One region of the Arthrobacter rhamnosi genome, then DNA from elsewhere that is predicted to be linked to it. Evidence: riboswitches for the same ligand, from Rfam matches in the RefSeq annotation. Region 1 holds a riboswitch; each other region holds the start of a gene.
What was found. Region 1 has a riboswitch for cyclic di-AMP ahead of ACX80I_RS11695 (M23 family metallopeptidase). Riboswitches for the same ligand answer to the same signal wherever they lie in the genome.
Positions count from the first base shown of each region.

Region 2: linked by a shared signal. The riboswitch ahead of ACX80I_RS09110 (NlpC/P60 family protein) and the one ahead of ACX80I_RS11695 (M23 family metallopeptidase) in region 1 are both predicted to bind cyclic di-AMP.
Region 3: linked by a shared signal. The riboswitch ahead of ACX80I_RS01350 (C40 family peptidase) and the one ahead of ACX80I_RS11695 (M23 family metallopeptidase) in region 1 are both predicted to bind cyclic di-AMP.

Region 1 covers NZ_JBTNDT010000005.1:141,656-144,854, forward strand. Annotated here, with positions in the region: gene ACX80I_RS11685 (SGNH/GDSL hydrolase family protein) at 1-56, opposite strand, end outside; gene ACX80I_RS11690 (diacylglycerol/lipid kinase family protein) at 138-1,145, shown strand; gene ACX80I_RS11695 (M23 family metallopeptidase) at 1,164-1,925, opposite strand; cyclic di-AMP (ydaO/yuaA leader) riboswitch at 1,929-2,127, opposite strand; gene ACX80I_RS11700 (siderophore-interacting protein) at 2,298-3,199, opposite strand, start outside.
Region 2 covers NZ_JBTNDT010000004.1:46,411-49,609, reverse strand. Annotated here, with positions in the region: gene mobA (molybdenum cofactor guanylyltransferase) at 1-126, opposite strand, end outside; gene ACX80I_RS09115 (HNH endonuclease) at 123-620, opposite strand; gene ACX80I_RS09110 (NlpC/P60 family protein) at 839-1,780, opposite strand; cyclic di-AMP (ydaO/yuaA leader) riboswitch at 1,786-1,963, opposite strand; gene ACX80I_RS09105 (iron-dependent transcriptional repressor DtxR) at 2,075-2,773, opposite strand; gene serC (phosphoserine transaminase) at 3,029-3,199, shown strand, end outside.
Region 3 covers NZ_JBTNDT010000001.1:264,332-267,530, forward strand. Annotated here, with positions in the region: gene ACX80I_RS01345 (NAD-dependent epimerase/dehydratase family protein) at 1-376, shown strand, start outside; gene ACX80I_RS01350 (C40 family peptidase) at 499-1,407, opposite strand; cyclic di-AMP (ydaO/yuaA leader) riboswitch at 1,410-1,590, opposite strand; gene mutM (bifunctional DNA-formamidopyrimidine glycosylase/DNA-(apurinic or apyrimidinic site) lyase) at 1,732-2,706, opposite strand; gene rnc (ribonuclease III) at 2,707-3,199, opposite strand, start outside.

The DNA of each region.
Region 1 (3,199 bases):
CCCACCCCTTCGGTGAAGGAATCGCCAAGGGCCACATAACGCTGGGGAAAGGTCACCGTCAAAGATTACCCTCGGCACCGACGGCCCCCGGGATAAGCTCGACGGAGCCATCCGTTGACACCCGCACGAAGGACATCATGCCCGACGCATCCCCCGACGCGACTCCGGACGCGACTCCGGACACGGCTCCGGACACCGGATCGCGCGGCCGACGTGCCGCGCTCATCATCAATCCCATCAAGGTCACCACCGTCGACGTGCAGGGCGCTGTCCAGCGCATCTCCGCCGAGGACGGCTGGGAGGAGCCCCTGGTCATCGAGACCACCGCGGACGACCCCGGGCACGGCCAGGCACGCGAGGCCCTCGACGCCGGAGTGGACCTCGTGATCGCGGCAGGCGGGGACGGCACGGTGCGCTGCGTGGCCGAGGAACTCGCGGGGACCGGCACCATGATGGCCCTCGTCCCGCTGGGCACCGGCAACCTGCTGGCCCGCAACCTCGACATCGCCATCGACGATCCGGATGCCGCCGTCGAGGCCGCTTTCCGCGGGACCGAGCGCACCATCGACGTGGTGCACGTGACGGTGGACCGGGCGCAGGACGCGCACGTGTTCCTGGTCATGGCCGGCATCGGGTACGACGCCGCCATCATGTCGGACACGCGCGACGACCTGAAGGACAAGGTGGGCTGGCTGGCCTACGTCGACGCCGGGATCCGCAACCTGCCGGGCAGGCCGGCGCGCACCACCATCTCGGTGGACGGCGGCAGGTCCTTCGAGCGCCGCTTGCGCAGCGTGATGGGCGGCAACTGCGGCAAGATCATGGGCGGCCTCGAGATCTTCCCGGGCGCGAAGATCGACGACGGCCTGATGGACCTCATGACCCTGGCACCCCGGGGGAAGTTCGGCTGGCTCGCCGTCGCCGGGAAGCTGTTCACCCGCGGCAAGGGCAAGGACCCATCCCTGGAGTACTTCCAGTGCCGCACGGCCGAGGTCACGCTGCACGAACCGCTGGAGGTGCAGCTCGACGGCGATCCCCTCGGCAAGGCCACGCACATGGCGTTCGAGGTGAAGCCGGATTCGCTGCGCCTGCGGATGCCGCTGGGGTACAAGGACCCCGCCGTCGTCAGTGAGCCGCTGCCCTAGCAGGGGAGGATCGGCCGGCTACAGCCAGGGCTTCGGGTCGACCTTCTTGTCGTCGACCATCACCTCGAAGTGGAGGTGGCAGCCGGTGGAGTTCCCGGTGCTGCCGACCGCCCCGAGGGCTTCCCCGCGCTTCACCGTGGTGCCGGCCGGCACGTCGAGGGCGCTCAGGTGGTTGTAGGTGGTCTTCAGGCCGTCGCCGTGGTCGACCACGATGCGCTGGCCCCCGCCGTAGGCATGCCAGCCGGAGTCGACGACGGTGCCGGCATCCGCTGCCTTGACCGGCGTCCCGCAGGCGCCGGCGAAGTCCAGGCCCTCGTGGAGTTCGTCCGAGGCCCCACTCACGGGGTTGACGCGGTAGCCGAAGGTGGAGGCAACGACCGGGTTGTCCACCGGAGCCCCGAAGGCCTTGCGGTCCTGGAGCGCGGGAGTGAGTTCGGCGGAGAGGGCCCGGGCACTCGCGATGGCCGGGGCGACACCCTCCACCGCCCGACCGGCACCCTCGAGGGTGAAGGTCACCGGCGCTTCCGCAGCAGCCGTGACGGCCTGCATGCCTGCTGCAGGGGTGGCCGCCGTCGTTGCCGAGGGTGCGACGGCACCCAGCAGCAGTCCCGCCGAGGCAATGAAGAGGCCGGCCGTAGCGGCGTTTCCGCGCAGTCGCGCGAACGCCGTCGTACCTCCGGCTCTTTCGTGCCGGAGGTCGCGGCGCGTCGGCTGCGAAACCCACTGAAGGGCGCGATCGTCGGAGGCGCGATGGCGCTCGGGCAGAACGGTATGGAGCAACTGCTTACCTCTCTGGAACGCCGGCGAAGTTAGCTGTCGGATTCGAGCAAGAGTTGACTCGGCCCCTCTGCGCGGCCCTCCACCGCGGGAATGCCGCAGGCGGGGCCGGACTAGCATGGAAGGGCTTCACCCCGAGGCGGTTCAAGCCGCCGGAACGTGGGTCCTCCACCCCTGTCACAGTGTGTTCAGGCGGTCCGCTGACAGGGTTAGGCGTACGGACCTGGATCTGGAATCCAGCTTTGACTGCTTAAAACAGTAGGTCAGAGCGCACGAAGTTACAATTTCGTTATCGCATCTGGGGATAAATGTGATAAAGGTCGCCCGATACCCGACGTGGTGCAGGAAGCGGTCCGGAACGGTTCGACGGCTGGATCAGGCCAGTTCCGCGCGCCCCTTGCGCCAGTAGCCCATGAACGCGACCTGCTTCCGGTCCACGCCCACGTCCCGCACCAGGTAGCGCCGCAGCCCGCGCACGACGGCAGCCTCACCGGCGATCCACGCGTAGAAGGGCTGCGTGCCGGAGGGGCGCCCGGGATTGACCGTCGACTGCACGACGGCCGCGTCGAGCAGCTGCGGGGTCTCCCAGAGGATGGTCCCGTCGACATCGACATCCTCGGGCTCGCTTCCCCCCTGGACATCCGGGCCCGAGAGCGACACCCATCCCGGCACGCGCACCGCGTCCCGCACGGCTGCCTCCAGCAATTCGCCGTGCGGCTTCCCCGCCCGGGCCAGCCAGGTGACGGTCACCGCCGACCGCGTCGCGATCGGCTGGACGTCCTGCAGGTCCGGGACCTCGAGGAACGCGGAGCCGCTGATGTCCTCGGGGAGTGCCTCGAGGATGGCGCTGATGGCCGGTACTGCCGTCTCGTCCCCGGCGAGGAGGACGTGCTGGGCGAGGCCGGGGCTCCACTCGATGCCTCCGTACGCACCCGCCGTCCTGCACTGCGCCGCTGACGCGTTGGGGCCGATCATGCAGACCCGGTCGCCGGGCCGGGCAGCCGCGGCCCACTCCGACGCCGGGCCGCCGCGACCGTCGTCGTCGAGGTGCAGGACGAAGTCGACGTCGATCTCCGTCCGCGGGCCCCGCCGGCGCGCGGTGCGCACGGTGTAGGTGCGCATGAACCCGCGCTCCTCCGCCTCCATGCCGAGCCACAGCTGGTACCAGTTCGATGCGTTCCCGCGCTCCATGAGGCCTGCGATATCGGGGCACGGCCGGCCGGCCGACGGGATGATGACCTTGATCCGGAGGTCGAGGCTGTCCCCGGCCACCCCGA
Region 2 (3,199 bases), on a different contig from region 1:
TGCGCAGGTGCGCTGGAGCAGGGTCGCACCCGCCAGGACCAGTCCGGCCTTCGGCACGCCGCCGAGCCGGGAGGACCTGCCACCCGCGAGGACGACGGCGTCGAACCTCGGTACGTCGGGTGTCACGCAGCTGTCTCGCTGAGGAACTCGTTCCACTGCGGCGCCGGCTTCTCGAGCTCGCGGATCTGCCACTGCGGTCCCCGCGGAGGCATCGGCACGGTGCGCAGCTTCCAGCCGAGGCTGCCGAGGGTCTTGTTCCCCTTGGCGTTGTTGCACTTCAGGCAGCAGGCCACGAGGTTCTCCCAGGTGTCCCCTCCGCCCCGGGACCGCGGCAGGACGTGGTCGATGGTCGAGGCGGTCTTGCCGCAGTAGGCGCACAGGTGGTTGTCGCGACGCAGCACCCCCCGCCGCGTGGCTGTCAGGTCGTGGCGGTACGGGATCTTCACGTAGCGGTTGAGCAGGATCACCGAGGGTCTGCCGAGGATCTCGGTGGGGCCGACCACCGGTTCGCCGTCCTCCGCCACGACGCTCGCCTTCCCCGTGAGCACAAGCACCAGTGCCCGGCGGAATGTGATGACCGCAAGTGGTTCATACCCAGCATTCAGAACAAGAGTGCGCATGCGTGGCCTCATTGCTGACCTGTTCCCCGCACCGGTTGCCATCCCGGGGTACGGGAGAAGAGCTTCGGATTGACACTGCAAGGGTAAGCCGGAGACCGGCCTGCGGAGAATCCCGGCCGGGCGGGCTTGACGTACCGCGCCCGGCTCCCTCCTGCGACCGGTTAAACGCAAGGAACCGGCACAGCGTGCCGGTTCCTTGATCCTGATGCGTGCGGTGATCAGCCGCCAACGCGGATGTACACGCCACCCGAGCCGAGCTCGGCCGGTGCGATCACCGTGGTGTTGCCGTTGAATCCACCGTGGACGGCCTGGCCGCCACCGATGTAGACCGCGATGTGGGCTGCACCCATGCCGCCGTCGGCGTAGTAGATGAGGTCACCCGGGATGGCCTGGCCGGCGCTCACGGTGCGGCCCAGGGAGAGGTAGCCTGCCGGCCAGCCGTGGAAGTTGATGCCGGCAGCGGCGAGGGAGTTGCTGACGAGGCGCGTGCAGTCCTGCATGACGCCGAGCTGGCCCTTGGCAGCGGCGGCGATGGTCGCGGCGACACCGGAGGAGACTGCAGGGGCGGGAGCAGGTGCGGGAGCAGGTGCCGGGGCAGCTGCGCGAACCGGGGCGGCTGCGGGAGCCGGCGCGGGAGCGGCGACGGCCTGGACAGCAGCCACGGCCTGGACGGCGGGAGCCGGAGCAGCGGGAGCCTTCACGACGGGAGCCGGAGCGGCCGGAGCCGGAGCAGCGGGAGCCGGAGCAACAGGAGCCGGAGCGACGGGAGCCGGAGCGGCGGGGGCCTCAGCGACAGGAGCCTCGACGACAGGAGCCGGAGCTGCGGGGGCCTTGACGGCCGGGGCCTTCTTGGCGACGACCGGCTTGGCGTGGACCTTCACCGCGGTCCTGTTGAAGGACACGACGGTCTTGGACGACGCCACGACGGCCTGACGGGCCGAGGTGACGGTGATGCTGGAGGATGCGACGTCGCGCTGTGGCTGGAGATCGGCGGCGTTGGCTGCAACTCCGCTGGTCAGCACGAGGCCGGAAGCCGCGGCGATGACGGCGGCCTGGCGGCCGACCGATCCGGCGTTCGACGCTACTGCGGCGGAAAGAGCGGTCAGCGGGTTGGCGTTCTGGGGCGCGCGGTGGCGGGACAGCGAAGAGCTGGTGGACACGTTGGATTACCTCTCCCAACGCCTGCGAGGTGAGCTGTCGGATTCGGATGGGAGTCACCCGGCCGCTGCGCTAACAGCGACTTCACCCCAAGGATTTCTCGAAAGAAACCCGAAACTTGGTTCCCCCGCCTCTGCCATGCGATGGTGCGGACGGACCTCGAGCAATGGCAGAGCTAGGCGATTTGCAGGAGGGTGCCGGATCTAGAGCGAATTTGGCACGAAATGAACCGTACAACACAAATGCAGGTTATGTCACATTCTGGTCACAGAATGGTGTGTTATTGGTGACGGCGATTACGCCGCGACGGATACGAACACGTGGGACGCCACCTCGGGAGGCAGTTCCAGTGCACCCTCGACGCCGGGTACGCGCACGGAGACGTACCCTCCGACGGACTCGAGGTTCAGCTGCGCTCCCGGGCGCAGGCCGCCCTCGTCGAGCTGCGTGAGGAGTTCCGGATCCACCTGGATCGGCTCCGCCAGCCGCACGAGCGTGACCTGCTTCTCCGGCGAGTACGTGCCCATCGCGGAGAGCAGCGTGACGACGCCGTCGGTGAACAGCTCGGACTGGACGCCGCCGATGGCCTCGAGTCCCGGGATCGGGTTGCCGTAGGGGGATTCGGAGGGCTTTCCGAGCAGTTCGTAGAGCCGGCGCTCCACGCGTTCGCTCATCACGTGCTCCCAGCGGCAGGCCTCGTCGTGGACGTAGGCCCAGTCGAGCCCGATCACGTCGCTCAGGAGCCGCTCCGCGAGGCGGTGCTTCCTCATGACGCCGGTGGCCCTGCGGCGACCCAGTTCAGTCAGTTCGAGGTGCCGGTCGCCGGAGACGACCACGAGTCCGTCGCGTTCCATGCGACCGATGGTCTGGGAGACGGTCGGCCCCGAGTGACGAAGCCGCTCGGCGATGCGGGCGCGGAGGGCGACGATGTTCTCTTCCTCGAGCTCAAGGATGGTCCGCAGGTACATCTCGGTGGTGTCGATGAGGTCCGTCATGCGGTTCAGCTCCTTGGTGCGGTGAGGTCGCGCGGCTGGAATGCCTCACGCCGGTGGGGGTGCCACGGCCGGCACAGCCAGCTCCGCCCCACGCCTCCCAAGGTTAACCCATGGCGCGACGCGCCCGGCAATCAACTCCGACGACGCCACCGGCAGGCGCAGGAGGTCTCCCGCTCCGGCGTTCACAAATGGAGGGCCGACCTCCGCTGGGGCAGAATGAGGGCGATACCCGCCGCCGACACAGCTGGAGCGACCATGAACGACCTGCCCCGCATCCCCGACCACCTGCTTCCCGCGGACGGGCGTTTCGGCGCAGGCCCTTCCAAGGTCCGAAGCGGGCAGATCGACGCACTGGTGTCCGCCGGGCAGTCGCTGCTGGGCACCTCGCACCGCCAGGCTCCCGTCCGCAACCTGGTCGGCCGAGTG
Region 3 (3,199 bases), on a different contig from region 1:
CGTGGACAACGCGGCGTCGGCCATCGTCGCCTGCCTCCACCGGATGCAGGCCGCGCAGGGGCAGGCGTTCGTGGTGACGAACGGCGAGCCGCGCCCCATTGCCGAGCTGCTGGACGGGATCTGCCGCTCCGGCGGCGTCCGGCCCCCCGCGTGGTCGGTGCCGGGGGCACTGGCCCGGGGCGCCGGCGCGGTGATCGAACGGGCATGGCTGGCACTCGGACGCGCGGAGGAGCCTCCCATGACCCGCTTCCTGGCCGAACAGCTCTCCACGGCGCACTGGTTCGACCAGCGGCACACGCGGGCGGTGCTGGACTGGCAGCCGTCCGTCAGCATCGAGGAGGGCCTCGAGCGGCTCGCTGCGCACTACCGCGGCTGAGCCCGGCACCAGGACCCGGCAGGACCGGGCAGAACCGACCGAACGGACAAGGAAGGGCGGGATGCTGTGCATCCCGCCCTTCCTTCGTATCGTCCTGCTACCGGCGCAGGGCCGGTGGAGGGTTATCGCGTGTAGTAGCCGTCGACCGACATGGCGTTGACCGAGTGCACGAGCGTTCCCTGCGAGGGGTTCAGCGCGCTGATCATCTGGCCGTTGCCGAGGTAGATACCGACGTGGCTGCCACCGTTCTGGCTCACCAGGTCGCCCGGCTGGGGGTTGCTGGTGGGCGTCAGGGCGGCGAACTGCGACCAGGTGGTGCGCGGCAGGCTGATGCCGTTCTGGGCGTAGACCCACTGCACGAAGCCGGAGCAGTCCCAGGCGCCGAAGGAGGTGCCGCCGTAGACGTATGCCGAGCCGAGGCCCTGCATCGCGGTCGCGGTGATGCCGCTGGTCGCCACCGGCGTGAACGCTGCGGCCTGCGTGCTGAGGCCCGTCGAGTTGCCTGCCGGAGCAGCTGCGGGAGCCGCTACGGGTGCAGCGACCGGAGCCGCTACGGGTGCAGCGACCGGAGCCGCTACGGGTGCAGCGACCGGAGCCGCGACCGGTGCGGCGACGATGGCTGCAGACTGGGTGGAGTACTGCTGGGGTGCAGCGGAACCGCCGAGGGAGATCGACTGGCCGGGGTAGATGATCGAGCTGTACCCGAGGCCGTTGGCCGTGAAGACGGCCTGGAGGCTCACGCCGTGGGCTGCTGCGATGCTCCCGAGGGTGTCACCGGCCTGGACGGTGTAGGTACCTGCCGCAGCGGTGGTCGCCGCTGCCGGCTGGGTGCTGATGGACTCGACGCTGATCTCGCCGGCGGCGCTTGCCGGAAGCGCTGCACCGAGCATGATGCCGGAAGCGGCAACGACGACGGCGGCGGGCTTGCCGGCCACCGAAGCAGTGGCGCTGACTGCGCGGGATGCGGTGACGAGGGGGTTGATGCGCGTGGGGACTGCCCGGTGGCGCGCAAAAGTGCTCTTCTTGGACATGCTGTTGCCTTTCCCAATGCCTACGAAGTTAGCTGTCGGGTTCGGATGGGACATCCGGACGCGTTTCTCGCAGACCACCGCCCCCGGTGCTGGTCTACGCGCGTCTTAACCCCAAGGACTCACACAGGTGAGTCCGCTATTGGTTCCCCCGCCCCTGTCGAACGTGTTGAGCGAACGGTCCATCCTCATCGACAGGGTTAGGCAGTGCGAGGATGGGCGCCCGTCCGTGGTGGACCGGGTGCGGGCTTAACCGTACGCGGTCGAGCGCGTCTTGTCACGTTTGGGTCACGAACGCCGTATCGCGACGGGGTCCCGGAGCCTCGGCTAGGATCGCGCGTTGCGCGGTCTGGGCTGGCAGAAAGGGCAGAGGAAGGACGACCGGTTCATGAATGCCTCCCGCCGCAGGAGGGTCGTCCGGCCCTCCGACAGGCACCGGCGGCAGGGCTGCCCGGCACGCCCGTAGGCTTCCAGGTCGCGTGCGAAGTAGCCGGACGCACCGTTGACGTTGACGTACAGCGAGTCGAAACTGGTGCCGCCGGCCTCCAGGGCCCGCCGCATCACGGTGGTGACCGCCTCGACGATGCGGAGGGTGTCCGGCCGGCGGAGGGTGTCGGTGGGACGGGCATAGTGCATCCTCGCCGCCCACAGGGCCTCGTCGGCATAGATGTTCCCGATGCCTGAGATGAGGCCCTGATCGAGGAGTGCACGCTTGAGGCCGGTTCTCCGCTCCCGGAGCCGGCGGTGCAGGGACTCCGTGGAGAATGCCGGGTCGAGGGGATCGCGGGCGATGTGCGCCGCCTGGCGGGGAATGAGCGGGAGGCTCCCGCCCCCGAGTCCGCCTGGCCGGCCATCGGCCGTCGGCTCGAGGTCCGTCACGAACATGCCGCCGAAGATCCGCTGGTCCACGAAACGCAGGTCCCCCGGGAGCGGAGTGCCGTCGGCATCGGCTGCGGCGGACAGTCTCAGCCGCACCTTCAGGTGCTTCTCCACCGGGGCGTCGGGGTCCTCGACGAGCAGTTGCCCGCTCATCCCGAGGTGGGCCATGAGGGCGGTGGAAGGAGCGGCGGAGGGAGCGCTGCGGGGGCCGTCCGGATCCTCGAGGATCATCCAGAGGAACTTCCCGCGGCGCACGACGTCGCTCACGCGGGCACCCGTGACGTTGCCGCGGAAGTCCTCGACGCCGTGGACGTGCCGTCGAAGCGATCGCGCGTCCAGCACGTCGACGTCCTCGACCGTACGCCCGGTCACCCAGCGCGCCAGGCCTCGGCGGACCACCTCGACCTCGGGGAGTTCAGGCACTCAGGCCCCCGCGGACGAACCGCCGGCCGCTCCGGGCCCGGCATCCGCACCGGGTGCGTCGGCGAGGAGCCTCCACGACTCGGCCGCCGCCGCCTGCTCCGCTTCCTTCTTGGAGTGCCCGCAGCCGGAGCCGTAGTCGACGCCGCCGATCACCAGGCGGGCCGTGAACGTGCGGGCGTGGTCGGGACCGGTCCCGTCGACCTGGTAGTCGATCAGCCCCAGGCGACGGGCAGCGGCGGTCTCCTGGATACGGGTCTTCCAGTCGGTGCCCTCCCCGAGGACCGCTGAATCCCGCAGGAGCGGTCCGATGAGCCGCATGACCATCGCGCGTGCGGTCTCGATCCCGTGGCTCAGGTACGCCGCCCCGATGACGGCTTCCATCGTGTCGGCGAGGATGGAGGCCTTGTCGCGGCCGTTGGTGAGCTTCTCCCCCTGGCCGAGCAGCACGTAGTCGCCGAGATCGAGGGAACGGGCCACACCCGCCAGCGCCTTG